One region of the Desulfobotulus mexicanus genome, then DNA from elsewhere that is predicted to be linked to it. Evidence: predicted binding sites of a transcription regulator. Region 1 holds the regulator's gene; the other holds the start of a gene.
The links. The regulator sigma-54, encoded in region 1, starts transcription at its own class of promoters, with help from an activator protein. The targets are predictions, from matches to a motif close to TNTGGCACANTTTCTGCTNT.
Positions count from the first base shown of each region.

Region 1 (15,036 bases):
AGATCATAGGGCGTTGTATCCAGACATTTCAGGGCAGCCGCACCATTTTCCGCTACGGTGACGTCATAGCCTTCCCTTGTCAGCATCACCTCAAGGAATTCCCGCATGCTGAGTTCATCATCCACCACCAGAATATGTTTATGCCCATGCTTTTCTTCACCCATAAAATTATCTCCCATACCACTTCATATCTTTACCCATCTTAATTATTCAGTACATTTTATCCTGAAGAATTGTTCATTAATTTTAAGATCTTGATTTCAGCAAAAGACAATCGGGCTGTTTGTAAGTGAGATTGCAATCGTTTCGGATCAGAGCTTAGAAGGCCTGTGCGAAAGAAGCGGCAAACTGTCTGAGCCGCCACAAAGGCAGCGTGCATAAACCTGCTATGGTAATAAAAAAGCTTATCCTGCCTGTGGCGGGGAGTTTTTGCCGCTTCCGCACAGGGCAAGAAGCTCCCGAATAAGATTGCGTCACGAACAAATGGCCCGGTTGTCTGTGCATCTGATTGAAGGTATTCGATTTGCCAAAGGAAAATTGTGCGGAATAGCAGCTCACTACCAATCAAACCTTATAAACTAACCGTCCGCCCACAATAGTTGCCACGGCCTGCCCCGTAAGCTGCCATCCCCCGAAGGGTGTATTCCTGCTTAAAGAGGCAAAGGATGCAGGTGCCACTTCCCAGGAAGCCTTAATATCCATCAGTGTCAGATCCGCAGGAGCTCCGGGAAGCAAATCATTATTCATACCAAGGATGCGGGCCGGATTTTTACTCATCAGGCGGATAAGATCTGCAAGGGATAAAAAACCATCATGCACCAGCTTAAGGGAAAGTCCAAGGGAGGTTTCAAGGCCTATGATACCATTGGGAGCCTCATCAAAGGGAACCTCCTTTTCCATAGATGCATGGGGCGCATGGTCCGTGGCAATACAGTCCAGGGTTCCATCCTGCAAACCTTCAATAATGGCCTGGCGGTCCGCTTCACTGCGCAGAGGCGGATTCATTTTAGCCAGGGTATCATAATCGCCCACAGCTTCTTCCGTAAGGGTAAAATAATGGGGTGCCGTTTCTGCCGTCACCTGAACACCCCTTGCCTTGGCATGACGAATGGCCCGTACCGACTCCCGGGTGCTGACATGGGCAATGTGGACCCGGCTGCCGGTCAGTTCAGCAAGACCTATTTCCCTTTCCACCATAAGGTACTCGGAAATATTGGGAATACCTCCAAGGCCCAGCCTCGTCGCCACCGTTCCCTCATTCATCACACCGCCAGCCACAAGACTCAGATCTTCACAATGAGATATTATAAAAAGATCAAAAGCCTGGGCATACTCCATGGCCCTGCGCATGGTCTGTCCATCCAGAACGGGCATTCCGTCATCACTCAGGGCAATAGCACCGGCACCCTTGAGATCGGCATATTCATTCAACTGCTGCCCCCCAAGCCCTCCGGTAATGGCGGCCACGGGGTAGACCCTTGCAAGACCGGCTTTCTCTGCCTGCTGCACAATCCAGGATGTGATTCCAGCATTATCATTCACAGGTCGGGTATTGGGCATACAGCATACCGCCGTAAATCCGCCCCTTACGGCAGCGCGGCAACCACTTTCTATGGTTTCCTTATATTCCTGCCCCGGTTCCCTGAGGTGAACATGCATATCAATCAAACCCGGTGTCACAAAAAGCCCCTCAGCATCCAGAATCTCGTCCGCCTTTTCCATGTATGCGCCGGGTTCCGTTACAGCCTCAATCCGACCATCAAGAATCCAGATATCCCGCAACCCGTCAATGTGGCCAGGATCCAGAACGTGGCCGTTTTCAATCTTCATCCGCATTGCGTACTCCTCCTGCCAGGAGATAAAAAAGGGCCATTCTAAGGGCCACACCGTTTTCCACCTGATCCAGAATGGCTGAACGGGGGCCGTCCGCCACTGCATCGGAAATTTCCACTCCCCGGTTCATGGGACCGGGATGGAGAACCACTGCATCGGAATGGGCCATGGACAATCTCTTTTCATTAAGCCCGAATTCCCTAGCATACTCCCTTTCCGTAGAAAAAAGAACATTATTCATACGTTCCTTCTGCATACGGAGCATCATGACCACATCGGCATCCTCCAGCGCCCTATCCACGGAAAAAAAAGCCTTTACCCCATAACTTTCAATACCCTTGGGTATCATGGTCGGCGGTCCCGCCACCCGCACCTCAGCCCCCATCTTCACAAGACCTTCCATATTGGACCTTGCCACACGGCTGTGGGCAATATCTCCGATAATGGCCACCTTCAGTCCGGCAATACGGCCTTTTTTCTCACGGATGGTCATCATGTCCAAGAGTGCCTGGGTCGGGTGAGCATGCCTGCCATCACCGGCATTTATCACCCCGCATTTCAGATGTCCTGCAATAAAACGGGCTGCGCCGGAAGTACCATGGCGCATGACCACCACATCGGGCTGCATGGCCTCAAGGGTTTTTACCGTATCCAGAAGACTTTCACCCTTAGCCATGCTTGAACCGCTTTTGGCAAGAGCAATAACATCAGCACTCAGACGCTTACCTGCAATATCAAAGGAAGTCTTTGTCCTTGTACTGGCTTCATGGAAAAAAAGGATCAGGGTCTTACCCCGCAAGGTGGGAACCTTTTTCACAGGTCTTAAGGAAATCTCCTTCATGCCCTGAGCCGTATCCAGAATATGGGTAATTTCCTCCACAGAAAGGGAGGCAATATCCAGAATGTCTTTTCTGCTGAAATACATACCCCTCCAATGCCCCTGAAAAACAGGGGCTTACTTCAGGAAATAAAATTCCCCAGCCGATCCCAGCGGGGCCGCATACTCTCTCCATCCCAGGACCAGTATATCATAAAGGCCCGCCCCTTCAGCTCCCGGATATCTACATACCCCCAGAAACGGCTGTCGCTGCTGCTGTCCCTGTTGTCCCCCATGGTAAACAGCTTGCCTTCGGGAACCCGGACGGGTCCCATATTATCCCTTGGGGTGATTTCTCTGCGATACACAGTTGTATCCACATGCCAAGCATATGGTTCATCCGGCACCACTTCACCATTTCTGTAAAGCTGTTTATTCCGGATTTCAATCACATCTCCTTCAACACCCACAACACGCTTGATAAAATCCTTGCTACTGTCTTCGGGATAGGCAAAAACAATCACATCTCCATGGGAAGGCATCTTTCCGCCTAAAACCGCTTCTCCGAAAAAGGGAACATTCAGGCCATAGGCCAGCTTATTGACAAGGATATGATCCCCAATCTGAAGGGTCTCCAGCATGGAACCCGAAGGAATTTTAAAGGCCTGAACCGCAAAAGTCCGGATCAGAAGGGCCAGAACCACAGCAATGACAATGGCTTCAACATTCTCACGCCAGACGGAAGCCTTTGGTGGCTTTACCTGCATATTTTCTGCGTTTGTCTGAGTTTTCACACAAAACACCTTCGTCAATGGTCAAGTATAAAAGGAAGCAGGATTCAAGGCTCTCTGTTTTTTCCTGCATAAAAAACCCTCTTTATATACGCTAAAGAGGGTAAAAATAATTAAGAAGGTCCGGGAAGAAGGAACTGGGGTTCTCCCAGAAAAAACTTACCCCTTTCTATCCATTCTTTTAAAATGAAAGCAACCTCTCTGGCCTTGACCATGCTGGAAAGGGGAACAGTGGGAATCACCTTGCCATCCACCGTAATGCTACCGCTTTTCAGTTCTTCATAACTCACCTGTCCATAGCTGCGGGAAACACCATTGGGATAATCCATGGCATAATCAACCACCTGGGTAAAAATATCCGAATCCTTTACTCCAGTAAACCGGGCCATCTCCTCATTAAGAATGGGAATGGGAATACCCAGACCAAGGGAAAGGGTACAGCCATACCCCCGCATGCTGGCTCCCCGTAACCACTCGGACTTCATCTGTTTCATATCACCCATCACAAAAAGGGTACCCGCAGGCGTTGTGGGAACGCCCTGTTCCGTTCGTGGTGCCTGGGGCTTATGCTGGGTTCCCCACCAGGTGACATACCCCACCCCCCCGCCGAGAAAAATCCGGGTTCCAAGGCCGATGGTCCGGTAACAGGGATCGTTCATAAGGGGACTTAAGGCACCGGCACTGCAGTAATTGGCATTTCCCATTCTGGGTTTCAAGGTACCCATATAGGTATAAATGGTTTTTTTGGTAGTATTGATGGCACAGTTGTAATTCTGATACCCGTTTCTCGGATTGCAGAGAAGGGCCTGGGGAAGATCTGCAAGGGTCAGATCCTTTTCAAAGAAACGATTGGGATAGCAGGTTGTTCCATATCCTTCCGAACGCATATGCACTGTTTTTCCCGCAACAAGATCCTCAATAACATGGCCTCCCCCATAATTGAAGTTACCGGGATAAACCTTATTCAGGGGATCTTCCTCTGTAGGTTCCGTAGCACCGATGTAGCAGTCCACAGCGGCCAGTCCCCCATAGGCTGGCACACCATTGAACCAGGTTTTAGAAGCCTTTATGGTCGGCTGGGCATGGCCAAAATTGATAAAGGCACCGGAAGAGCACATGGGAGCAAAGGTTCCGGTAGTGACTACATCAACCCTCTGGGCAGCCTTGACAGGCCCATCATTTTCTACAATATCAATCATTTCCTCTGCGGTAACAACCACGGCCCTGCCTGCGGCAATTTTATCATTGATCTCGCGGTATGTCTTATTCACCTCAAAAGTTCCCATGCCGATCCTTTCCTCATAAAGCTGTTCGCCATCAGACCCAAAATTATATACGCAGCCCTAAATACCGGCTTCAATATCACGAAGTTTTGATAAAATATTGTTCTCCACCCAATTGGCATCCAGCCACTCAATGGGGTTCACAAAGGTGTTATGAACAATAACACCAAAATGCAGATGATCCCCTCCTGCCATACCCGTAAGACCCGTCAGGCCCAGCGTATCTCCCCGCTTTACGCGATCCCCCACAGCAACATCAATCTGACTCATATGGGCATAGTGGGTAAAAAGGCCGCATCCATGATCCAGAATAACATTTCTGCCATAAATGCCAACGGTTTCTGTCATCACCACCTTGCCCGAAGCCGCTGCAGGAACGGGAGACTGGGCAATGGAGGCAAGATCCAGACCCATATGGAACTGCCGGTCTATCTCCCGACCATTATGGTAGTAGATTCGCCTGTCCGCAAAACCACCCCTGTTGGCAGCCGCAGGCAGGGGAAGAAAATGCCTGTCCCATAAAACGGCTGATTCTGATTTCTCGGTAGCGGCAAAAATAACCTTTTCATTTTTATCCCTCAAAAGGTTATTCACCTTAAGAAATTTTTCCAGCGGAGAATCCGGATCTCCTCCCGGAATCTGAAACTCGGGCATTTTCCAGTTGAGAAAACGATCACTGATATTGATTTTATCTTCGGGGAAACGTCTTGCATTCACGTGGTGGGGAAAACCAGCCCGTCCTTTGTTACCGGCAAAATCTTCGGCCACGATAAATATCTCCGAACCGGATCCCGGCTCATGGTGCAATCCAAAAAAAGCCAGGTAAACATCCTTATTCGGACCAAACCCGCCATAACCGGGGAAAAAATTACCATCCACCTTGACACCGCTGCGTACCACAGGTTCGGAAAGGCGATAGCCCACAAGCCCTGCCCCCCCCTGGGCAAGGTAATGACGCCTTGTCACCACACGAATCTCCGGTGGCCGGGTATCCACCCGGATCTCCCTTTCCAGATAAGCCACATTACCTTTGAATCCCCCCCGCAGTGATGCATCCCGAACACGGACTCTTAAAGTACCCACACCATCGGAAATACCCAGCTCAGAAGGCTTGAAGGCGAAATCCATACGGACATGATCCACACCTGTGGCACCCAGAAAAGAACTGGCCGGGAAAGATTTTTGCTCAAGAACATGATCTCTGCCATCTTTATAAAAGGAAACCTGAACTTCCTTAACCCCCCGGCCTTTGTCCTTCACTTCAAGGGAAAGAGCCTCTTTTTCTCCTATGCTGTCGGACACAAGATCCATGGATATCACTGGCGTACTTCCTTCAAAACAGGTAAAAACCAGCCAGCCGATACCGCCTATAAGAAGCCCCATAAGGGGCAGAAACAGCCACCCCCTGCTTTTTTTTTCTTTGCTTTTCATTTTCCCTTACCCCTCCCTCAATAAATTTCCAATGCTTTATTCCGGTCGCATTCATAACAGCTCACTTATGGGGAATCAAGGGCATAAGAAGGAAAAACAAAGAAGACCTGACGATGGACGAAGGCATCGGCTTGACTTTTGCATATGGGGGCGTTAGGAATACCTTCAAGAAAAAAACAATCTCTGCTGCAGCCAGAAAAAATAGAAAGAGACACCATGACAACCAAATTGCAAGAATTACCATATTTTTCTTCAAAAACAGAAATTTCCATGCTGCTCATTGCAGGCCCCTGCGCCATTGAAAGCCTGGATCTCTGCCTCTATATTGCAGAATTCCTTAAAAATGAAGCAGAAAAAAGACAGCTCCCCTTCATTTTCAAAGCTTCCTTTGACAAAGCCAACCGCAGCAGCATCAACTCCTTCCGCGGACCGGGCATGGATGAAGGCCTTCGTATACTGGAAACCGTACGCAAGAGATTCGAGGTTCCCGTTATTTCAGATATTCATCTCCCTGAGCAGGCAGATGCAGCCGCAGAAGTTCTTGATATAATACAGATCCCAGCCTTTCTCTGCCGCCAGACAGACCTTCTTGCGGCTGCAGCCCGTACCGGAAAACCCGTAAACGTGAAAAAAGGTCAGTTCCTTGCTCCTTGGGATATGAAAAATGTGGTCACAAAATTAAAGGAATCCGGTGCCAGCAAAATTATGCTTACGGAACGGGGAGCAAGCTTTGGCTACAACAATCTTGTGGTGGATTTCCGCAGCATCCCCATCCTGAAAAGCTTTGGTTATCCTGTTATTTTCGATGCCACCCACAGCGTACAGCTTCCCGGAGGCTCCGGCACCCATTCCTCAGGCCAGAGAGAATTTGCTCCTGTACTGGCCCGCAGTGCCATGGCAGCAGGAGCCGACGGACTTTTCATTGAAGTACATCCTGAGCCGGAAAAAGCCCTCTGCGATGGTGCAAACTCCCTGCATCTTTCAACCCTTCCCGGCCTTCTGGATCAGCTATGTGCCATTAAAGCCATACTTGGAGAATCCCCCGCATGAACTCTTCCCTTGCCGACATCTCCCTGCTGCTGCTGGACGTTGATGGCATCCTCACCACAGGCTCCGTCATTTATAGCGACAGCGGCGAAGAAACAAAGGTCTTTAATGTGAAAGACGGCCTTGGGCTTCGAATGCTTATGGATGCCGGAATCAAGGTGGGCATTGTTACAGGCAGGGCAGCACCCGCCCTGCGTCACAGACTGAAAAACTTAAACATTGAGCTGATATGGGACGGCGTAAAGGACAAGGCAGCCATTCTTCCTGAAATAACAAAAAAAACAGCCATTCTGCCGGAAGCCATGGCATTCATGGGGGATGATCTCCCGGATATGGGATTGATGAAACGGGTTGGCGTCTCCATCAGCGTTTGGGATGCAGCTTCAGAAGTACGTGAGATGGCAGACTTTACCACAAAAGCCTGCGGCGGCTGTGGTGCCGTACGGGAAGTCTGCGAGGCCATTCTTAAGGAAAAAGGACTCTGGACCGCCATCCTGGAACCCTTTCAGAAATGAAGCCCGGCTACCGGAAAAGACGTTTTCTGCTTTTTTTTGTAAGCGGCCTGATCCTCACAACCGCCATCCTGTTTATGGTAGAACGGTTTCGTACTCCACTGCCACCGGATTCTCTTCTGCAGCGCTCCGATATTACCCTGACCCGATTCCGCCATACAGCAACGGAAGAGGGCAAAGTTGTCTGGACCCTCTCCGCAGAAAGGGCAGATTATGACCGAAAGGCAGATGCTGCAGCTCTGGAAGTGGTTAAGGCCACCTATATGACAAAAGATAATATCCCTATCCTGGCCTATGCACTTTCAGGTTTCGTAAATATCCATACCAAGGATATGCTACTCGAAGGATCAGTAAAAATAGAACACCCTGAATATACAGCTAAAAGCGAAAAAATGGAATACATAGCCAAAGAAAACCTCATCCTGTCACCAAAACCCGTAACCGTGGAAAGCGAAGGACTCCTGATCATCTCAGACACCCTGTCCTATAGTATCTCAGACGGCTTGATACACTTCATAGGCAATGTGAAAGGAAAGCTCCATGGCTCCATGCCATCCCCATAAGACAGCTCCTGCCCTCTTCTGGCCACAATCGATGAAAATGCTGAGTTACCACTGTGGTCAAAGGACCGGACCCACCGCTAAATCAGTCCTCCAAAAACCAAAGTATGACACAGCTTTTTTTCTAAGAGTCTTTTTCGTCATGTTCTGTTTTTTTTATCCTTTCAACCTTTCAGCGGATTCATCACCCTCCATTCATTTTGAAAGCAGACAACAGACCTGGGATACGAAATCCAGAAAAATTCTGATGGAAGGAGAAGCTAAAATTTCAGGAAACCACGAAAGCTTAGAGGCAGAAAAGATCCATATCTTTTTTTACCCCATGGATACGGGAAAACAGCTGTCCGCAGAAAGCCTGAAAAGCCTTAAAGCCGAAGGGAAGGTCCGTCTTAGCAGCGAAGATATCCATGCCACGGCAGATACGGCCCTTTATGAAAGCCAGACCCAAAAGCTTCTGCTTGAAGGTTTCCCTGCAGAAATTCTGCACACGGATCTGCATATCCGTGGCAACATAATCCGTTTTGACCGTATTCAAAATCAGATGGAAGTGGAAGGCAGCCAGGAAACACCCACAACCCTCAGAGAAACAGCCACTGAAAGCGTGGAAACCTCCCCCATGGCTGCAAGGGCCATGATGCAGCACTGGGATTTGAACGCAAAGATTCTTATTCTGCATGACAAGGTCCACATGAGCCAGGCTGAAATGAATATCATGGCTGACACCATGACCCTTTACTACAGAAGTGAAGAAAAAAAGGAGCATGAAACAGACCATACCCCCCCTGGAATTGAAAAGGCCATTGCCAAAGGCCATGTAAGACTGACCCATGCCGATGGACATGCCCTTGGAGAAAAGGCTGTATACACAAGCACAGATGAAATAATCATACTCACGGGAAACCCGGCACGAATGGAACGCGATGGGAATATACTTCAGGGTCCTGAGATCCGTTTCAACCGCAGAACCGGTGAGATCGAAATTTCAGGTGGAGCTTCAGGGTCCCTTTTCCCGGGATCCGATGCCGCCCCTTTCTGAAATCAGGAGATCTTCCATGGCCTTATTACAACTCCAGCAGCTTGAAAAAAAATACGGCGACCGGAAAGTGGTGGACGGGGTATCCCTTCATGTGGAAAGCAGACAGGTCATCGGTCTCCTCGGTCCCAACGGAGCCGGAAAAACAACCACATTTTACATGGCCGTGGGATTGATCCGGCCCGATGGAGGCAGGGTTTTCCTTGACGATAAAGACCTGACGGATTATCCCATGTATATGCGAGCACGCCATGGCATAGGGTATCTGCCCCAGGAAGCTTCCATATTCAGAAAACTTTCCGTTCTGGAGAATATACTGATCATCCTTGAAAATCTGGATATGGGTCGTTGGGAACGCAGGCAGAAGGCAGAATCCCTTCTGGATGAACTGGGTATACGTCATCTAGCCCCTCAGATGGCCACGGTTCTCTCCGGGGGAGAAAGAAGACGGCTTGAAATTGCAAGGGTTTTGTGTACAGATCCATCCTTTGTTCTTCTGGATGAACCCTTTGCAGGGGTTGATCCCATGGCTGTCAGTGATATACAGAACATCATTAACTATCTGACCCACCGGGGTATAGGTGTTCTGATTTCTGACCATAACGTACGGGAAACTCTGGGTGTCTGCGATCATGCCTACATCCTGCATTCAGGCAAGGTGGTGGAATCAGGATCGCCTGCTGCCATCGCCGCAAGTCCCGTAGCCCGAAAAACCTACTTAGGAGACGGATTCCGGTTATAAAATGGCCATAGAACTCCGACAACAACTCAAATTGACCCAGCAGCTTGTCATGACGCCCCAGCTACAACAGGCCATCAAGCTGCTTCAGCTCTCCCGCCTTGAGCTGGTGGATGCGATTCAGCAGGAACTGGAACAGAACCCTGCCCTGGAAGAACGCATGGAGGCTCCGGATACAGAGACACCGGAAGTCAACGAAACACCTGCCTCGGAAGAGTCACTCCAGGAAATTGAAATCAGCGAAAAGGTGAGTGCAGAAACTGACTGGGACAGCTACCTTGATGAATACAGCAGTACGGGCCGGGTGCATTTTGAATCCGAGGAGAGGGAGGCCCCCCGTTATGAAAACTTCATATCTGGAAAAGAAACCCTGCATGAGCATCTCTTCTGGCAGCTTTCCATGACAGGAGCAGACATCCGGATTCAGCAGCTTGCAGGTCTTATCATCGGCAATATCAATACCGATGGTTATCTGGACACGGGCATTGAAGATATCATGAAGGTCAGCGACTGTTCTGAAAAAAAAGTGACTGAGGCCCTCAGGCTTGTGCAGTCCTTTGACCCTCCGGGGATAGCTGCCAGAAACCTTCAGGAATGCCTGCTGCTGCAGATCAAACGTCTTGGCATTGCATCGGATGTGGTGGAAAAAATCATATCCCAGCATTTAAAACACCTTGAAAATAAAAATTTCAAGGCCATCGCCAAAAGCCTGAAGCTGACCATTGAAACCGTTATCGCTGCCGTTTCCGTTATCCGGTCCTTAGAACCCAAACCCGGCAGGGAATACCACAATGAGGCACCCGTTTATATCACGCCGGACATCTATGTTTACAAACATGGCAATGACTTTCTCATCAGCCTGAATGATGACGGCTTGCCAAGGCTGCACATTAACCCCTATTATAAAAAAGCCATGAGAACAGGGGAAAAGGTTACAGGAGAAACAAAAGAATATCTTCAGGAAAAAATGCGTTCCGCCTCCTGGCTGATCAAAAGCATACAGCAGAGACAAAAAACCATTTACAATGTGATGGAAAGTATTGTCCGCTTCCAGAAGGATTTTTTTGAAAAGGGTATAGCCCACCTCAAACCCATGGTTTTACGGGATGTGGCTCAGGACATACAGATGCATGAATCCACCATCAGCCGGGTCACCACCAATAAGTACGCCTATACACCCCAGGGACTTTTTGAACTCAAATATTTTTTCAACAGCTCCATCAACCGGGTGGAAGGCGAGGCCATGGCATCCGCCAGTGTCCTTGATAAAATCAAGCAGCTGGTGGAAAGCGAAGACCCGCAAAAACCTTACAGCGATCTTAAACTTGCAGAAATCCTGGAAAAAGAACATAACATAGACATAGCCAGAAGAACCATTGCCAAATACAGGGAAATATTAAAAATTCTTCCGTCCAGCAAACGCAGACAGTACTGATCTATTCCAGTCCGGGAGCCTTCACTTTCCGTCCGCTCTATGAAAATGAAATGGCTTTCATCCATCACACCATGAAGGAGGAACACCCATGAAGACATCCGTAACCTTCAAGAACATCGAACCCTCCGAAGCACTGAAAAATTACGCCACCAGTAAGCTTTCCAAACTGGACAAGCATTTTGACGGCCCAGCCGAAGCCCAGGTGGTTATGTCTGTGGAAAAAATCCGCCATATTGTGGATGTGCGCATCACCTGTGACCGCCTGAATCTTCAGGCCACGGAAGAAACAGAGAATATGTATGCAGCCCTGGATCTGGTGGTGGATAAACTCAAAACCCAGATCCGCAGAACCAAAGAAAAAATCCGTGAAAAGCGTCCTGTTTCCAAAGGCGGTATCAAAGGCGCCGAGGCAGCCATGGCTGTTGCTGAAACCATCCGGGAAGCAGATGAAGATGCTTTGAATCCGGAAACGGCTCCAAAGGCAGGCTTTATCATTGAATCCATGCCCTTCAAACCCATGGATGCCGAAGAAGCTGCCATGCAGCTTGAAATTTCTGAAAAGAATTTTATCGTTTATACCGATGCACGCACAGAGAAGGTCAATGTCGTTTACAGAAGAAAAGACGGAGATCTGGGACTGATTCAGCCCACGGCCTGATGGATTAAAGGCCTGCCTGAGTCGGTAAAAGAGCAGGCCTTTAACCTGCATTCACTCAGGCTTGCAGTGTAACCAAAAGGTAAACAAATGAAACTTCTGGATATTATGACAAGAGACACCATCCTCACCGACCTGCAGGCAAAGGATAAGCCTGCTGTTTTAGAGGAACTGCTTGCTTCCCTCAGCCAGACTTCCGCACCCCCAAAGGAAGTTCTCATGCAGGTACTTCTGGAAAGGGAAATGCTGGGGAGTACGGGCATCGGTGATGGTATTGCCATTCCCCACGGGAAGCTGGACAGCCTTGAAGATATCCTTCTTATCTTTGGTAAAAGCCGCAGGGGCGTTTCCTTTGACGCCATGGACAACCGGCCGGTGCACCTTTTTTTTGTCATCCTGACACCCGGTGCAGCAACGGGTCTGCATCTGAAAATTCTGGCAAGAATTTCCAGACTCCTGCGGGAACCATCCGTAAAAAACAGACTCCGTCAGGCTTCAAGTCCAGAAATGGTTTTAGAAGCCATTGCCCCCATGGATGAAGATTTTTAGTAACTGTTCAGCACAGTTTATTTTGAACTGTCAATGCTGTAATTACAACAGCTTCGTACTGTTGCAAGGCTCCATGGCTATTTGCAAGTGACATTGCAATCGTTTCGGATCAGAGCTTTGCAGGCCTGTGCGAAAGAAGCGGCAAACTGTCTGAGCCGCCACAAAGGCAGCGTGCTTAAGCCTGCTATGACAATCAAAAAGCTTATCCTGCCTGTGGCGGGGAGTTTTTGACGCTTCCGCACAGGGCAAGAAGCTCCCGAATAAGATTGCGTCACGGGCAAATAGCCTGGGGCCTGTGCGTCTGTCTTGCAACTATGGTAATTGGAAAACCATTCTGAATAATTACGATTTTTAATTCTTTTTAACGGTGAGGCAGGATACAGCCATATCATCTGACCCATCATAACCTGACATATAAAGTGGATCTCCATGGACGCCAACGGAAAAATCATTGTTGTAACGGGACTTTCCGGCTCTGGAAAAAGTACCGCTGCCGCAGCCCTTGAAGATGCAGGCTTTTACTGTGTGGACAATCTTCCCGTAGCCCTTCTTCCTAAGTTTCTGGAGCTCCGCATCCACAGTGATACGGCAGATTTCAACGGCCTTGCCTTTATCATGGATATCCGGGAAAAGGGTTTTATTGAAAACCATTCAAGAATTTTTGAAGAGGTCCGGCAACAGGGCTGGAGCTTTCAGCTTATTTTTCTCGATGCCAGGGAAGATGTTCTGCTCGATCGTTTCAGCCAGACCCGCCGTCAGCATCCCCTGTCCCAGACCATTTCCCTCATGGACAGCATACGGGAAGAAATCCGACGCATGGTCCCACTAAAGGAAAGGGCCGACCATGTCATCGACACATCGGAAACCACGGTCCATGCCCTTAAAGCCCTTATCATGGGCATTGCGCAACACTGCATTTCCACAGACACACTCAGGGTGGATCTCTTAAGTTTCGGATTCAAATACGGCCTCCCACGTAATATGGATCTTCTCATGGATGTCCGTTTCCTGGCAAACCCCTATTTCAATCCGGATTTACGGGATCTTACGGGAGAAGATCCTGCCATTCAGCACTTCATCATCTCACAGGAAGAAACCCGGATCTTTTTACAAAAGTACCTCGACCTCCTTGACTATTTGATCCCATTGTATAAAAGAGAAGGCAAAGCCTACCTCACCCTGGGGATTGGCTGCACAGGCGGCCGCCACAGATCCGTGGCCATTGCACGCCGAATCTTTGAGTACCTGCAGGGACGGGTCGGCCAGATTGGCATAAGCCACAGAGATATCCTCCGCCAGTCCGCCCCCACCTGATACAAACCCTTAACCGGGAAAATAATTTACATGATAGGAATCATCGTAGTCACCCACTGTCAGCTCGGCCAGGCCCTGATTGAAGCTGCCGAATTCATTCTCGGAGAAAATACCCAGAATGTCACTGCCGTATCTGTCAATATAAAGGAAGATGCTGATACCATAAGAAAAACAATTGCTGAAACCTTAAAAAAAATGGATCAGGGAGAAGGGCTTCTCATTCTCACGGACATGTTCGGTGGCAGCCCCTCCAACCTCAGCTACTCCTTTCTGGAAGAAGGAAGAATAGAGGTCATAAGCGGTGTCAACCTTCCCCTTCTCATCCGCGCCATCAGCCTGAGAAAACGTGTTCCCATCCATGAAATCGGAACCCAGCTGGAAGCCCACGGCAAACGCAGCATCACCCTTGCCAGTGGTGTACTTAAAGGAATGCCACGCAGTGCTCAAAAGGGATAAGATTCATATCCGGCCCATGCTTTCCGGGGATCTTGCCGCAGTTGTTGACCTTGAAAGACGCATTTTTCCATACCCATGGAATAAACAGGATTTCATGTCGGAAATCAGTATTCCCGACGGTTTTTCCTGCATTGCCGAAAACAGCAGAATAATAATGGGTTATCTCTGCGCAAGACAGATGGCTGACGGTATGGAAATACTTAAGATAGCAAGCCATCCTGCATACAGAAAAAAGGGAGTCGCCACCCTTCTCATGGGAAAAACATACCAAAAGGCTGGAGAATCCCAATGGCCTGTACTTTTCCTTGAAGTTGCCTGCAAAAATACAGAGGCTCTGAGCTTCTACCGGAGCCAGGGCTTTATTCCCAGCGGTATCCGCAAAGGATATTACCCCGATGGCACGGATGCCATGAATATGATGAAACATCTTTAAAGACTTAAAATTAAGGAGTAATCATGCCTGTAAAAGTCGCTATAAATGGCCTGGGACGAATCGGCCGTGTGATCTTCCGCTGCGCCATGCAGCATCCGGATGTGGAGATCGTTGCCATAAATGACCTCACCACACCGGAAACCATGGC
Region 1 is NZ_VDMB01000002.1:197,985-213,020, reverse strand. It holds gene FIM25_RS03065 (sigma-54-dependent transcriptional regulator) at 1-179, opposite strand, end outside; gene FIM25_RS03060 (dihydroorotase) at 565-1,836, opposite strand; gene FIM25_RS03055 (aspartate carbamoyltransferase catalytic subunit) at 1,820-2,758, opposite strand; gene lepB (signal peptidase I) at 2,794-3,444, opposite strand; gene FIM25_RS03045 (homocysteine biosynthesis protein) at 3,555-4,727, opposite strand; gene FIM25_RS03040 (M23 family metallopeptidase) at 4,785-6,155, opposite strand; gene FIM25_RS16985 (hypothetical protein) at 6,221-6,436, opposite strand; gene kdsA (3-deoxy-8-phosphooctulonate synthase) at 6,426-7,205, shown strand; gene FIM25_RS03030 (KdsC family phosphatase) at 7,202-7,717, shown strand; gene lptC (LPS export ABC transporter periplasmic protein LptC) at 7,714-8,277, shown strand; gene FIM25_RS03020 (LptA/OstA family protein) at 8,417-9,310, shown strand; gene lptB (LPS export ABC transporter ATP-binding protein) at 9,327-10,049, shown strand; gene rpoN (RNA polymerase factor sigma-54) at 10,051-11,481, shown strand; gene hpf (ribosome hibernation-promoting factor, HPF/YfiA family) at 11,570-12,139, shown strand; gene FIM25_RS03000 (PTS sugar transporter subunit IIA) at 12,227-12,685, shown strand; gene rapZ (RNase adapter RapZ) at 13,115-13,999, shown strand; gene FIM25_RS02990 (PTS sugar transporter subunit IIA) at 14,030-14,455, shown strand; gene FIM25_RS02985 (GNAT family N-acetyltransferase) at 14,439-14,888, shown strand; gene gap (type I glyceraldehyde-3-phosphate dehydrogenase) at 14,912-15,036, shown strand, end outside.

Region 2 (15,036 bases), on a different contig from region 1:
TTCCAGCATGGCAAAGCGGTTTTCACCGGAAAGGAATTCCTGCAGGGTTCCGTCCGGAGCTTTGGACTCCAGAACAAAGGGATTCTTGCCCTCTTCTTCCAGTAGGGGATTGAAGCGGTAAAGCGGCCAGTAACCGGACTGAACAGCCAGCTTCATTTCTTCCTGAGTCTTGCCCATGCCCTTTTTGATGCCCTGATTGATGCAGGGGGCATAGCAGATTACAATGGAAGGTCCGGGGTAGTTTTCCGCTTCCACAAAGGCTTTGAGAACCTGCTGCTTGTTGGCACCCATGGATACGGAGGCTACATACACATAGCCGTAGCTCATCATCATGCGGCCAAGGTCTTTTTTGGCCGTTTTCTTGCCGGATGCGGCAAACTTTGCAATGGCACCCGTAGGTGTTGCCTTGGAAGACTGACCGCCGGTGTTGGAGTAAACTTCCGTGTCCATGACAAGGATATTGATGTCTTCTCCTGAAGCCAGAACATGGTCAAGGCCGCCGAACCCGATGTCATAGGCCCAGCCGTCACCACCGAAGATCCAGTGGGATTTTTTTACAAAGAGATCTGCCTGATCCAGAATTTGATCGATGATATCATGGGCAGGGGCCGTTGCCAGGGCAGCTTCCATGCGGCGTCCTGTTACTGGGGATTTTTTGCCGTCCCACATGGTATCCAGCCATTCCTGCATGGCTGCCTTAACCTCGGCATCCAGATCCAGCTCAAGGGCTTCTTTTACCAGCTGGGCTATACCTTCACGGCGGTGCTTGACGGCAATCATTTTGCCGTAGCCGAATTCGGCTGTATCCTCAAACAGGGAGTTGCCCCAGGTGGGTCCGTGTCCGTCTTCATTGGTGCAGTAGGGTGCGCTGGGCGCACTGCCGCCCCAGATGGAGGAACAGCCCGTGGCGTTGGAGATGAACATGCGCTCACCAAAGAGCTGGGTGAGAAGTTTTACATAGGGAGTCTCTCCGCAGCCTGCGCAGGCGCCGGAGAATTCCATGAGGGGTTTTACAAACTGGGAACCTTTTACGGATTCCCTGTTCATGATGCCGGCCTTGAAGGGCACGGTGAGGGAGAATTCGTGGTTGGGTACTTCCACTGTAGTCTGGGTTTCCAGGGGCTTCATGATCAGAGCAGGAGTTTTGGCGGGGCAGATGTCCACACAGTTACCGCAGCCGTAGCAGTCAAGGGTGTTGACCTGAATGCGGAACTTCATGCCTTCCAGCTCTTTGCCCTTGGCTTCCATGACTTTAAAGTCTGCGGGGGCACCTTCCAGCTCGTCATCTGTGGCGAGAATGGGGATGATGGCTGCATGGGGGCAGACATAGGAGCACTGGTTGCACTGGATGCAGTTATCCATGATCCATTCGGGTACGGCGATGGCAACACCCCGTTTTTCATAAAGGGTGGTGCCTACGGGGAAGACGCCGTCGGGAGAGAAGGCGGATACGGGCAGGTCATCACCTTTCTGGGCCAGCATGGGACGCATGACATTCTGGATGAATTCGGGCTCGTCCATGTCACCTGCGGTTCTTTTGACCGCCGTTGCCCATGAAGCGGGAACGGGTATTGCAACCAGAGCATCCAGAGCCTTTTCCACGGCCTTAATGTTCATGGAAACTATAGCCTCACCCTTGTTGCCATAGGTTTTGGCAATGTCTTTTTTAAGGAGATCAATAGCTTCTTCAAAGGGCAGTACGCCGGAAAGCTTGAAGAAGGCGGTTTGCATAACCATGTTGATGCGGTTACCAAGGCCGATTTCAGAGGCGATTTTCACGGCATCTATGGTGTAAACCTTGATGTTTTTTGCTGCAATGGTACGGCGCATATCTGCAGGCAGCTCATTTTCCAGCTCTTCAGCTGTCCAGTGGGTGTTGAGCAGGAAGGTGCCGCCGTCCATAATGCCATCCAGCACATCATAAAGCTGTACATAATTGGTTTTGTGTACAGCCACAAAGTCCGGGGTGTTGACAAGGTAGGTGGACTTGATGGGGGTTTTACCAAAACGAAGATGGCTGACGGTGATGCCGCCGGATTTTTTGGAGTCATAGGAGAAGTATGCCTGAGCATAAAGATCCGTATGGTCGCCGATAATCTTGATGGCGGTTTTGTTGGCACCTACGGTACCATCGGAACCAAGGCCGTAGAACTTGCAGCGAACCGTACCTTTGGGAGCGGTATCAATCTGCTCTTTTACCTCAAGGGAGGTGTGGGTCACATCATCGGTGATGCCGATGGTGAAGTGGTTTTTGGGGGCAAAGCCCTTCATGTTGTCATAAACGGTTTTAACCATGGAGGGTGTGAATTCCTTGGAACCCAGACCATAGCGTCCGCCCACGATACCGGGGGCTTCGCCGTGCTCCATGAAGGCAGTGCAGACATCAAGGTAGAGGGGCTCACCAATGGCACCCGGCTCTTTGGTGCGGTCGAGTACGGTGATGCGCTCTACAGTGGAGGGCAGGGCAGCAAGGAAAGCCTCGTTCACAAAGGGGCGGTAAAGGCGGACTTTGACAAGGCCAACACGCTCGCCCTTTTCCACGAGGTAATCAATGGTCTCTTCAATGGTTTCACAGGCAGAACCCATGGCAACAATTACACGTTCCGCCTCGGGATGACCCACATAATCAAAGAGATTGTACTGTCTTCCCGTAAGTGCGGAGACCTTTTTCATGTAGTCTGTAACCACATGGGGCAGTTCATCATAGAATATGTTGCAGGCTTCACGGCCCTGGAAGTAGATGTCCGGGTTCTGGGCAGTACCGCGGATTTCAGGATGCTCGGGGTTCATGGCATGGTGCTTGAACTCTGCTACTGCTTCACGGTTCACAAGCTTTGCCATGTCTTCATAATCGATGGCTTCAATTTTCTGAACTTCATGGGAGGTACGGAAGCCGTCAAAGAAGTGGAGGAAGGGAACCCTTCCTTCAATGGCTGCAAGGTGGGCTACAAGGGCCATGTCCATGGCTTCCTGCACGGAATTGGAGCAGAGCAGGGCAAAGCTTGTCTGGCGGCAGGCCATGACATCCTGATGATCCCCGAAGATGGAAAGGGCATGGGCTGCCACGGCACGGGCCGTTACATGGAAGACGGCGGGCAGGAGTTCGCCTGACATCTTGTACATGTTGGGGATCATGAGCAGAAGCCCCTGGGATGCCGTGAATGTGGAAGTGTATGTTCCTGCGGCAAGGGCGCCGTGCATGGCCCCAGCAGCACCGGCTTCGGACTGGAGCTGGCGCACGGTCACGGGCTGACCGAAGATATTTTTACGCCCGTCTGCTGCCCAGGCATCGGAAATTTCACCGATGGGAGTGGACGGGGTAATGGGATAAATGGTGGCAAGATCGCTGAAGGCATAGGCCACATGGGCCGCTGCGGTGTTGCCGTCGATGGTCATGAGCTTTTTTTCTTTTGCTGCCATGATGTCTCCTTCAAGGGTTATGCCGTGGGTTGCACGGCTTCATGGATAAAGCTTGTGGCTTGTTCAAAACAGATAAGGGCATTGGAGATTTTCCTTCAGCCCATTCCTTTAAATGCAAAGAAGCTTAAAGAAACTACGCCTGCGGTTACCAGCCCGATGGCTGTGTCCCGGAAAGGGCCTGGAACCCGCATCTGGAAAAGTCTTTCCCGGATGCCCGCAAAGAGGGTGAGGGCCAGACCGAAACCCACGGCATAGGCTGTGGATGCCACCAGGGTTTCAATAAAGGTGTATTCCGCACTGATGGCCAGCAGACAGGCCCCCATTACGGCGCAGTTGGTGGTGATAAGGGGGAGAAAGATGCCCAGACCCGCATAAAGGCCGGGGGCACTTTTTTTAAGGAACATTTCCACAAACTGCACCAGTGAGGCAATTATGAGGATAAAGGCAATGGTACGCAGAAAGGTGATGCCCATGGGTGCCAGCAGCCAGTGTTCCACCATCCATGTTACGGAACCGGCCATGACCAGAACAAATAGAACGGCCATGGACATGCCCACAGCTGTTTCCATTGCCTTGGAAGTGCCCATGAAGGGGCAGATGCCAAGATACTGGGTGAGAACAATGTTGTTGATAAGAATGCAGGTAATGGCCAGGAGGATATAGGTTTCCATGGTTCGCTCCTATCGGCGCTGGCTGATGAGGTTCATGAGTCCCAGAAGAATACCGAGTCCTATAAAGGCACCGGGCGCTTCCACAAGAAATGTGAGGGGCTGGTATCCGGGACCGAAAATACTGTGTCCCAGCAGGGTTCCGTTTCCAAAGGCTTCCCGAAGAGCGCCAAGGGCAGCCAGTGAAAGGGTGAATCCGATGCCTATACCAAGGCCGTCGGCCAGGGATGGGAGGACGCTGTTTTTGCTGGCAAAGGCTTCGGCCCTTCCCAGAACAACACAGTTCACGACAATGAGGGGAATGAAAATTCCAAGCTTCTGGTATAAAGGATAGGTGAAGGCCTGCATGAGCATATCCACAATGGTGACAAAGGTTGCTATCACAAGAATGTAGCAGGCAATGCGCACTTTGGGTGGAATCTGATTTCTCAGAATGGAGATCAGCACATTGGAGCAGACCAGCACAAAGGTGGTGGCAAGGCCCATGCCGATGCCGTTTTCAACGGTCATGGTAACGGCCAGTACGGGGCAGAGTCCAAGGACCAGACGGAAGGGCGGAATTTCTTCCCACAGTCCCTTGAGGAACTCTTTATGCAAAGGACGCGGCATTTATTCCTCCTTTTCCGTTTTGGAAGATTCGAGTTCGGGTTTGAGGCGAAGGTAGGCCGAAGAAGCCCGTTCCACTGCCTGAACCACCGCACGGGCTGTGATGGTGGCACCACTTATGCTGTCTAAGCTTCCACCGTCTAAGCGGAGGCTTTCCGGTGATCCGGCTTTTTTACCCTTAAACTGACGGGTGAAGGACGGGTCATCCTTGGCCCTTGATCCTATGCCCGGTGTTTCGCTGTGGGTAGTTACACCCGCACCCATCAGGGTATCGTCCTTCAGGCTGAAGCCCACCATCACATGAACATCTCCGGAATAGCCCTGTGCCCTGTCTTCCAGCACCATGATGCTTTGATTGTTCACTTTGCCTGGAAAAATGAGATAGTCACGATTGCCGTCATTTAAGGTGAACCGATCGGCAATGGGGTCGTTTTCCGTGCCTTCAAGAATCTGCCGGATAACCGGCGCTTTTTCATTGGCAAGTTTCTGTCTTTCAATGGGGTCTTTGGTCCACTGCTGAACTCCCGCCAGCACTCCGCCGGAGACGGCACTGAGGATGGCAAGGGTGACCACCATACGTATCATTTCTCCCATGAGGACCTCCCCAGGGCTTTGGGCCGCATCCGGTCCAGGATGGGCGTAAGAAGATTCATCAGGAGAACGGCAAAGACAGCACCGTCTCCATAAACACCCAGATTACGGATGATGATTACCAGTGCACCGCCGCCAAGGCCAAAGATAAGCATGGGTATGGGCAGTACCGGAGATCCTGCATCCTCAGGCATGAGAAAAAAGGCCACCAGAAGGGTGCTGCCCGTGAGCAGATGGAAGAGGGGACCTGCATAAAGGGCAGGATTCATCAGGTGAAAAGCTGTGGCCGTAAGAAGAATACCTGCAAGGAAGGAAAGGCAGATTTCCCAGCGTGAAATGCCGGTGAGCATGAGAAAGATGCCCCCGATCAGAAGCCCTGCGGCACAGCCTGTTCCGATATAGGCAATTTCCCTGCCCATAAAAAGATCGGCCATGTTAAAGCGGAAGGCTGCTTCAGCTCCCATGGCCTTTACTTCAACGAGGGGCCAGATGGCCGGAAAATTAAGGGTGTAATTGAGAAAGGTCCGATCCAGATCATAGAGGTGGGGCCAGGATATGAGAAGAAGGGCTGTGACCAGAGCCGCAGGATTAAAGGGATGGGTGCCCGTGCCTCCATATATTTCCCGGCCAAGGCCTACGGCAAGGCCCGTTGCACAGACCACAGCCCACCATGGCATGGCCATGGGCATGAGCATGGCAATGAGAAGGCCGGTCAGGGCAGCACCGCCGTCTTTTGCGGAAGAGGGCTTTCTGCTTATTAACTGAAAAAGCACTTCCCAGATCATGGCTGAGCCTACGGCCATGAGAAGCACTGCAAGGGCAGGCATGCCAAAGCGCAGAATCGTTGGGACTATGGCAGGAAGGGCTGCTGCCATGATGATGAGGTGCCGGATGGAAATACTCTGTCCGCAGTGCATGAACGGTGCATGCCCCACGGTGAACCGGGTTGCGGAAGACATCATTCTGCCACCTCCTGATTCTGCGCTTCTTCGGCCAGATAGCGTCGGTGTTCGTATTTGGCCAATTGAATATACTGGAAAATGGGAATGCGTCCGGGGCATACAAAGCTGCACAGGCCGCAGTCGATGCAGCTCATAAGGTCAAAGGATTCCGCTGCTTCCCCATAATGGCCAGCTTCCAGAACCCGCAGAAGAAGATTCACAGGAACCCGTGCCGGACAGATGCGGTTGCAGGCACCGCAGTTGAGGCAGGATGGGGTCTGTGAAGGAACACCCTTTTCTGCTGCCTGAACGAGGAGGGTATCCGTGTCCGGACATATGGGGAAGTCATCGGTATATACGGCATAGCCTGTCATGGGGCCGCCCAGAATCAGTCTGTCTCCGTATTCGGCCTTAAGTCCCAGATGTTCCAGTACCTTTGAAACAGGCGTTCCGATGCAAACGGAAATCAGATGGCCAATGCCGTCCTTTCCCATGACCTGCACCAGTTTCTGCATGGGAGGAACGCCCGTTGCGTAGAGAGTTCCCATGGCAGCCAGGGCTTCGGCCTGCAGGACAAGGGTTCCTGCTTCCATGAGGGGTGCTTCCGCAGGGGCTTCTTCTCCTGTCACAGTGCGGTGGAGGAGGCGGGGAGAAGCTGCCGGATAAACCGGTGCAACTCCGTGCACGCGGCATCCCTTGAGCTTGTTCCATTCCTGCTGCTGGCCTTCCACCACCATAAGGTGGGCTGAAGCCGAAGGCCATGTACTGCGAATCCATTCCAGTCCGGCTTCAAGATCTTTTTGTCTTGTCTTAAGTACGTACTGGTTGTTGGTGGCCAGAACATCGGAGCCAAGCCCGTTGATAATAACCCTCAGGGGCGGATTTTGGGGCAGCTCAGGTTTGCCGGGAAGTGCAGGAGCTGCCCGGAACATGTCGCTGCGCTGAAAACTTTCCGCCTGAGGGGGGGAGTCCGTTTCTCCTGCTTCTATGGTGAGGGTCATATAGACACGTCCATAGTCTCCCACATAGGGGGTCATGCCTGTCACGGTGCCGGAGATGGGGGATATGACGGCATGGCCTTTGTCAAAAAGTTCAAGGAGTTGTCCCTTTGATACGACATCGCCTTTTTTAAGTTTAAATTCCTTGCCCGGAATCTGCTTGAGTCGCAGAAGGGCTTCCCTGCCACCAATGCCATGGCCCAGAGTCTGATCCGAAAGAAGGGTGACGCTCTGCGGGACGGGCAGAGGGTCCAGGTCAGGGGGAGTTGGTGGCAGCAGTGCATACCTGAGCCGGGAAGAACCAAGGGTAAGCAGTCGGTTAACAATCATAAGAATCTCCTGGTGCAGATGTGTATGTCCCTTGCAGGGGCATGGGGATGTGGCATCTGATATCAGCGGCTATGACAGGCTGCACAATCCACGGGCCCTGCCTGCTCATCTTCATGGCACTGGATGCACTGGTCGTGGAGGGCATCCATGTAGGAAAGCATAAAGGGATCTTCAGAATCTTTTTCGTGGCAGACAAGGCAGGAAAAGGTGTCATCCCCGTAATCCAGGTTGTGATGACAGCTTGCACAGTCCAGTCCGTAATCTTCAGAATGGATCTGATGGTCAAAAAGAACATTGCCTGCCTTTCCTTCAAAAAGTATACGTACGGGTTCCATGGGAGGCTGGGCCGGAAAGAGGGTGTAGGCCCCGAAACCCAGCAGAGAAAGCACAATGGCTATGGCCAGAAGCTTTTTTGGTGGTAAATGCTGCATGGTAATCCGCCTTTTGTATCCGTAAGTTCATAAGAATGTGCAGGGCTATGACCGATACTTACCGGTTGACAGACAAAGGGGGCCGGTGTGACTGTACGCAGCCCCGATGGGAGAGAGATATCGGGGCTGTTTGTACAGGAGGTTCAGGCAGCCTGCTTGATGGAATTGTTTAGCAATATGAATGCCATATTGTTTATATGGTTGTTTTTATTTGAATTGATTCGTTTTTGTCTTCGGTCTGACGGGGCGGTTCTGTGGGATTGTCCGAAAAAGCGGACTGTTCCGGACCTTTGATGCGTTTTAAAATTTTTGGTCCATATGCCGGAGAGCGGGCCAGTCTGGAACTGATGTGGCGTATGGTAAAAAATGCCAGTGCAAGGGACAGTAGACCGGCACAGGCAGCTAAGGCATCGGCCGGCAGGTGCAGCCTGCTGGCGGCATGGTGGGCGGTAAGTGCAGCACTTACAAAAAAGACAACGGGCGAGACATAAAGAAGGGCCATGACCCTTACAAACTCGCTGTTTCCTATGCCCACAAGAACCTTGTCTCCTGCTCTGAGACCGGGAAGGGTTTTGACCTCTATCTCCATGCTTGCCGGATCTACGGAACAGACACTTCTGGCTTTACAGGCGGCACAGGCTTCGGGTCTGCAGGCCTGAATTCGGGTGTTTTCTCCTGATGTGAAGGTGACGATGGCCTCTGTTGTTCGCATGACAGCTCCTCACTGAAGGTGGTTTGATACATCTCTTTTAATGATAAAAGCAAAAAACAGGCCAGATTTAATTTTTGACGGATGGGACAGCTCGTCGCAGGCGTAAGGCCTGCGTCTGTGAGTCTTTTTACGGTCCCTGTTTTGCAGGGGCATCCTTTACGGGTGCCCGGCTACAAGCGTAAAACATGGTTGTTTAATTTCAAAGGCTTAGGCTTGCTATGGCTGAAAGATAATGATAATCAAAAAAATATTGGTGAAGCCTTTTTGGGAATGGATCAAAGGTCAAAGCTTTTGAATACATGGCATGAATCTTGTAATGTTATTTGCAGGACAAAGGGACGCTTGCGGAAGACGAAAGAGTAAGAACGGGTATTTTGGAAAAAAGATACGCTTTCCTTCATTAATATATAGAGTTTTGTACCTTGCGTCTGCTTTTTTATATAAAAAATACTGTCCGGAAAACAGGACGGCTTTTGGAGCAAGATCTGTACAGATTCCCGCACCTGCGGGTTCCACGAATCCAGAAGGAGAAAATTTGCAATGAATATCCTGATTTCTGTACTGGCCCTGAGCGGACTGGGTGCCCTTATCGGTCTTTTGCTGGCCATTGCTGACAAATGGCTTTATGTGGAGGAAGATCCCCGCATTGATCTGGTGGAAGGTGTGCTTCCCGCAGGTCAGTGCGGTGCCTGCGGTTATGCGGGATGTCGGCAGTATGCGGAAAAGGTGGTGCTTGAGCCCCGCGTTTCTCCGGCTCTCTGCACGCCGGGGGGGGCTGATGTGGCCCGTGAAGTGGCCCGCATCAGTGGTAAGGAAGCCGAAGAAATGCTTGCTGCCAAAGCTGTGGTTGCCTGTGGTGGTGGAAATGTGGAGGGATGCCATTCCCTGTTTACTTATCAGGGTATTTCCGACTGCCGTGCAGCTTCTTTGCTGACGGAAGGGGAGAAGGCCTGTAAATGGGGGTGCCTTGGCCTTGGAAGCTGTGTTTCAGTTTGTCCTGAAAATGCTATCCTTGTCAATGCGCGTGGTGTTGCTGAAGTGGATAAGGAAGCCTGCATCGGATGCGGTATCTGTGTCCGGGCCTGCCCCAAGGATGTGATTGTCATGGTTCCGGAAACGGCAAAAACCATGATTTTCTGCAAAAATCCGGACAAGGGCGGAGAAACTAAAAAAGCCTGTGACTTTGGTTGCATCGGCTGCCGTCTCTGCACCAAAGCCTGCCCCCACGGAGCCGTTGCCATGGCAGGCAATCTCCCGGAAATAGATTACGCCAGATGCGCCGTCTGCCCTGAGCCTGTATGCCTTGGGGTGAAATGCAAGCCGGGTTGTTTTCTGCCCGTTTCCGGTATCCGGCCTGGGGAAATATCAGAAGCTCAGGCTGCCTGATGACTTAGGCTATTTCCTAAAATAGAAATACCTTTTGTCCCCCCCCTCTCCCTCCGGGCGGTGGCTGAGGCTCTCGAAGCGAGGGGGTCGGGGTGAGGCAGCCCTGTCCACGGTTTTTTTATACGGGAATCCGTTTGGGTTTGATCACCCAGCCGGATTCTTTTTTTTCTATTTTCAGATCAAACATAACCGGCAGTGTCTGCATCAGAGGTCTTCCAAAGAGAAGATCCGTCATTTTTGCCATCTCCGGTTTTTTTTCATGCATGACCTCCCGTATGTGTCTGTCATACAAAATGATTTCTCCGAGTTTCCGGACACTTTCCTCGTCGGCACCTTTTTTTCCCTCTATGGTTTCAACAAGGCTGCGGATGGTATCATAGCCGCAGCGCTTTTCATGGTCTTCAATGAGATCCCAGAGACCTTCAACACCGCCGAAAATATCTTTGCGGGTAAGCCGGTCTTCCTGATAGCGGGCCAGCAGGGCACGGGTGTCCCAGCATTTCAGCAGTCTGCATTCCACAGGACGGGTTTCATAAACATCACAGGCGTCCCCTTTTTCAGAAAGATGGATACAGGCCCAGTCCCTGTTGCTGTCCGGCTGGATTTTGATGATTTCTTCTTCCAGTATGATTTTTTTGTTTTCCACCGGGTCCATGCCAATCTCGCCTTTTCTAAGGGTAAAAAGGCCGCTTGCAGGCAGTTTGCCCTGCATGATGAGAAACTTGTCTTCAATGTGCAGGGCGGGTCCGCCTTTGCGGCAACATTCGCCGCACTGGGTACAGGATGTCTGCATGGTCACTCCTTTTGCTTGTAAGTCTGCTATACTGACTGCGTCTGCAGTGCAGGGTCTGGTCTGAAAGAATGTCTGGCAAAGATCTTTTTTTATCAATGCCCTTGCCTGCTGGATCTAGCCGAAAGAGGCGCAAGTGTCAAAGTGTTCCGCATCGTAAAAATCATTCACAGGGGAAGGCCCTGCGCCTGCCCGTGAAATACGCAACCCAACACCTTATCCTTGCAATCCCAATGGGGGTGGCTTAATATTTGATGTTGGTCTTGTACATGGAAAGTCTCCCTTTATAGAGCTTTGAGCGGTTCTGGAAGGGAGACTTTTTTTATATTCAAGAGTTTAAGGAATTTCTGATGTCTGGGCTGAAATAAAGGCATGGGCATGTAATGGAGATGAGATGATGAAAAAACTGCCCGTCGGAATCAGTAATTTAAGGGAGATCATTGGGAATGGATATGCCTATGTGGATAAATCTATGTTCGTGCATGATCTTGAAGAAACAGGCAAATATTATTTTCTTTCCAGACCAAGGCGCTTTGGTAAATCCTTGATGGTAGATACATTAAAAGAAGCCTTTGAGGGAAACCGAAGCCTGTTTGAAGGCCTATGGCTGGAAAATAGGAGGGACTGGGAACAGGTTTATCCTGTGATTCGTGTATCCTTTGGGCAGGGTATTATTGGAAGCCGGAGTGAGCTGGAAGAAAAAATAGCTGAAATATTGTATTTTTATGAACAAAAATTTGGTGTTGTGTCTGATTTCAAGAGTATTTCAGGCCGTTTTGCCCAGTTGATAGAGTCTGTCTCCATAAAGTATAATCAACGGGTTGTGCTTCTTGTGGATGAATACGACAAGCCCATTCTGGATAACATTATATGCAGAGACAGGGTTGAGGAGATCCGGGATGGCTTGAAAAACTTTTATTCTGTAATTAAAGACAGTGATGCTCATCTTCACTTTGTTTTTATCACAGGGGTTTCAAAGTTTTCCAAGGTAAGCCTGTTTTCCGGGCTTAACAATCTTGTGGATATTACCCTTTCCCCCATGTTTGCAACCATCTGCGGACTTACAGAATCGGAGCTTGTTTGTGTTTTTGAAGAGCATCTGAAAGGAAAAAACCTTGATGATATACGGCGCTGGTATAATGGTTATTCCTGGTTGGGAGAGAGGATTTATAATCCTTTCAGTATCTTGAATTTTTTCAGGGAAGGACTTTTCAGAAACTACTGGTTTGAAAGCGGCACTCCTGCATTTCTTCTTCAGCTTCTTACGGAGCGGCATTATCCCATTCCGGCCATTGAGAAGCTTGAAGTGGGGGCGGAACTCCTTGGCAGCTTTGAGCTGGATAATATTTTTGTGGAAACCCTCCTCTTTCAGACGGGTTATCTTACCATTACTGCCCATGAGGAAGTGCTGCCCGGCGAGGTTCTCTATCGTCTGAATTATCCCAACTTTGAGGTCAAAAAAAGTTTTACAGAATATCTTCTCACCTGTTTTACCCGGCAGCCTGCGTCCCCGTAGAGGGTGCCCCTGCATAAAACAGCGCCGTAAAAATCATTTACAGGGGAAGGCCCTGCGCCTGTCCGTGAAATACACAACCCAACCTTATACTTGCTTAAAGCTGATGTTTGTACATGAAATGTTTTCCTTTATAGCATTGGGAATGGGTATGCCTATTGGAGGCCGTATTTTTTTAATATTGTCTGAAATGTTCCATTATTTTTAATGGATTGGAGGTATTCATTGAATATTTCAGGGGAAATAACTGCATCATTGCGGATGATGAAATGCCGATGATATACTGAGTCATTGATTTCGGAAATGAGGAGTTTTTTGTATTCTTCGGGATGGGTAACGCTGAAATAGCCAAGGGTTGTTGTTGATGAAACACCAATATTGCCTCTCTCGTTGAGTACCATCTGAATTACCGTGGGTTCGTTTCTTACTGTGTGGGTATTGTATTTTTCCCGGAGTACAGACTGATTTTTTTCAAAATTGCAGAAACGGTAGGTAAAGCCGTTCACAACAACGGTGGGTTCAATGCCTACTTTTTGGAAATAAGACTGGTCTTCTGTTTTTGAACGCAGGGCAAAATATTTATCTTTTACCTCAAGAATATCATTGCTGGCTTTGACTGTGTTCCTGTCATATCCCCATGCAATGTTTACCATGGCAACCATGTCCAGTTCTCCCGACTCAATGGATTGTCGGGTTCTCAGGGAGGGGGAGGTGAAGAGTTCAGATAGTCTTTCTGTATTCCGTTAAGGGCTTCAAGGATATCTTTGATCATGCCATTATTGTTTTCTATCGTGTAGGGCGGTTGCTCGTTGGTGGCACCCACGCGTACAGGGGTCTGGGCAAAGGCGCTGCTGCCGTACAAAATGAGTATCGTCAGGATTGATATACTGATTTTTTTCATGGCCCTGTCTCCTTTATATGAATTTTTGTGAAAACATGTTCTTATATTATCATTTATTTAGATGTCGAAACAATGTTTTTTTATTTTGTGTTCAAATTTTTTATACCCTTCTGATTTTATTTTGTCCTGCCTCTTTGCTTTAATCCCAGGCAAGTTTATAGCCATTCCCGGTGGTAATGCTTTCAGGAACCAGTTCAAGATTTTCTGAAATCTGAATTTTTGCCGTTGAGGCCTCCAGAATATCCTTTTTAACATCAATGCCCGGCATCACCTGAATCAGTTCAGGGCCTTTTTCCGTTAGTTTGAAAATACCGACAGTGGTTACATAGTAAACAGTTTTGCCTCTTTTCAATGCAGCTTTAGCATTGAATGTTACCTCCAATACTTCATCAACGAATTTCGGAATTCCTTTTTTGATAAGGGTCAGTTTACCATCTTTAAGTTTAAATTCGGCCTTTGCCATCCAGCTGCCGATGAAGATAATCGTTTTTGCGCTGTCGGCAATATTCATGAAGCCGCCGGGGCCTACATAGTTTTTGACACCTTCACCTCGTTTGGACACATTGACATTACCCTTGGAATCGACCTGAAGTGTTCCCAATACCGTAATATCAAGACTGGTTTTATAATGATTGAATATCCATGCGGAACTGTACATTTTCTGAGGGTTGATTGCACCGCCGAAAAATAGACCTGATGCCGGAAGCCCCCCATAAACCCCGGTTTCAGAGGAGAAGGTAAAATCATCAAAGAGTCCCCCTTCATAGACAAGACGACCGACTTCTTCCGGCAGTCCAATCCCCAAATTTACAAGATTGCCCTTTTGAGCCACCTTAACAAATAAGGATGCCGCCATTCTGGCAAGTACATTTTCAACGGGGCCGCGTTTAGGGGTGTATGAGGTGATCTTATTGATTGTATTCATTTTGGCAATGGATTTTTCCATGCACTCCTTAGCCCCCTCAGTAAACATTGGCCAGTATTTTTTCTGTTTGATACTTGCTGTCTGTTCATTGGCAGGGTTCACAACAATATGGGTGACATGCTTTGACGACAGGCTTATGGATGTTTCATCTTTTTCAATGATTTTAGACACCGTGGCAATGACTTTTCCACCATTGTAGTTTGCCGCAAGTGCTGCTTCACGGATTTCTGTAATGGCCGATGCGTTTTTGAAATAGATGTTGCCTTCACTGTCTGCATAAGGGGCATTGAAAAGAGCGACATCGATTTTCGGCAGAGAGTACTCCAGTAAATCTCCGTTTTTCTTTACATAGGATTTGGTGCTGTGCGGGGTTGCAGCCGTATTGCCTCCAAGATCAGGGTCAAGAAAGGTGCCGATGCCGATTTCGCTCAGGCTGGTGGTGTTCCCTTCAGACTGATTGTGTAAAATTTGTGTTATTTCACCCTGGGGCAGGATGTGGATTTCAATTTCTTTATTAGCGCCCATTTCAAGCTGTTTGTGCGCTGTTTCCACATGCCCGCTGATATATTCTTTGATCAGGCCGGAAACCGCAACTTCCTCAACTGTACCAGGTGCCTTTCCCCTGCCGCCTTGGGCACTGACGGTCATCCATGTTAAGTTTTTTGGGGTTTTATCCTTTAAATAGCTGTTCCTGATGGCCCTGAAAAGAATTGAACATCTGGCATGGCCGCCCATACCCACTGAGATAACTGTTGATCCATCGGGTATCTGTTTTGCGGCCTCAGCAGCAGTGATAAACCGGTTTCGATCAATCGCTCCGGGGT
Region 2 is NZ_VDMB01000026.1:24,355-39,390, forward strand. It holds gene nifJ (pyruvate:ferredoxin (flavodoxin) oxidoreductase) at 1-3,420, opposite strand, end outside; gene FIM25_RS14580 (electron transport complex protein RnfA) at 3,516-4,091, opposite strand; gene rsxE (electron transport complex subunit RsxE) at 4,101-4,697, opposite strand; gene rnfG (RnfABCDGE type electron transport complex subunit G) at 4,698-5,288, opposite strand; gene FIM25_RS14595 (RnfABCDGE type electron transport complex subunit D) at 5,276-6,247, opposite strand; gene FIM25_RS14600 (4Fe-4S dicluster domain-containing protein) at 6,244-7,554, opposite strand; gene FIM25_RS14605 (cytochrome c3 family protein) at 7,617-7,985, opposite strand; gene FIM25_RS14610 (SoxR reducing system RseC family protein) at 8,179-8,697, opposite strand; gene FIM25_RS14620 (RnfABCDGE type electron transport complex subunit B) at 9,238-10,083, shown strand; gene FIM25_RS14625 (YkgJ family cysteine cluster protein) at 10,202-10,876, opposite strand; gene FIM25_RS14630 (ATP-binding protein) at 11,268-12,389, shown strand; gene FIM25_RS14635 (amino acid ABC transporter substrate-binding protein) at 12,542-13,048, opposite strand; gene FIM25_RS14640 (hypothetical protein) at 13,084-13,287, opposite strand; gene FIM25_RS14645 (CoA-transferase) at 13,427-15,036, opposite strand, start outside.
Region 2: FIM25_RS14610 (SoxR reducing system RseC family protein) is a predicted target of sigma-54. The motif match lies at 8,744-8,763, and genes of this name have one in related genera.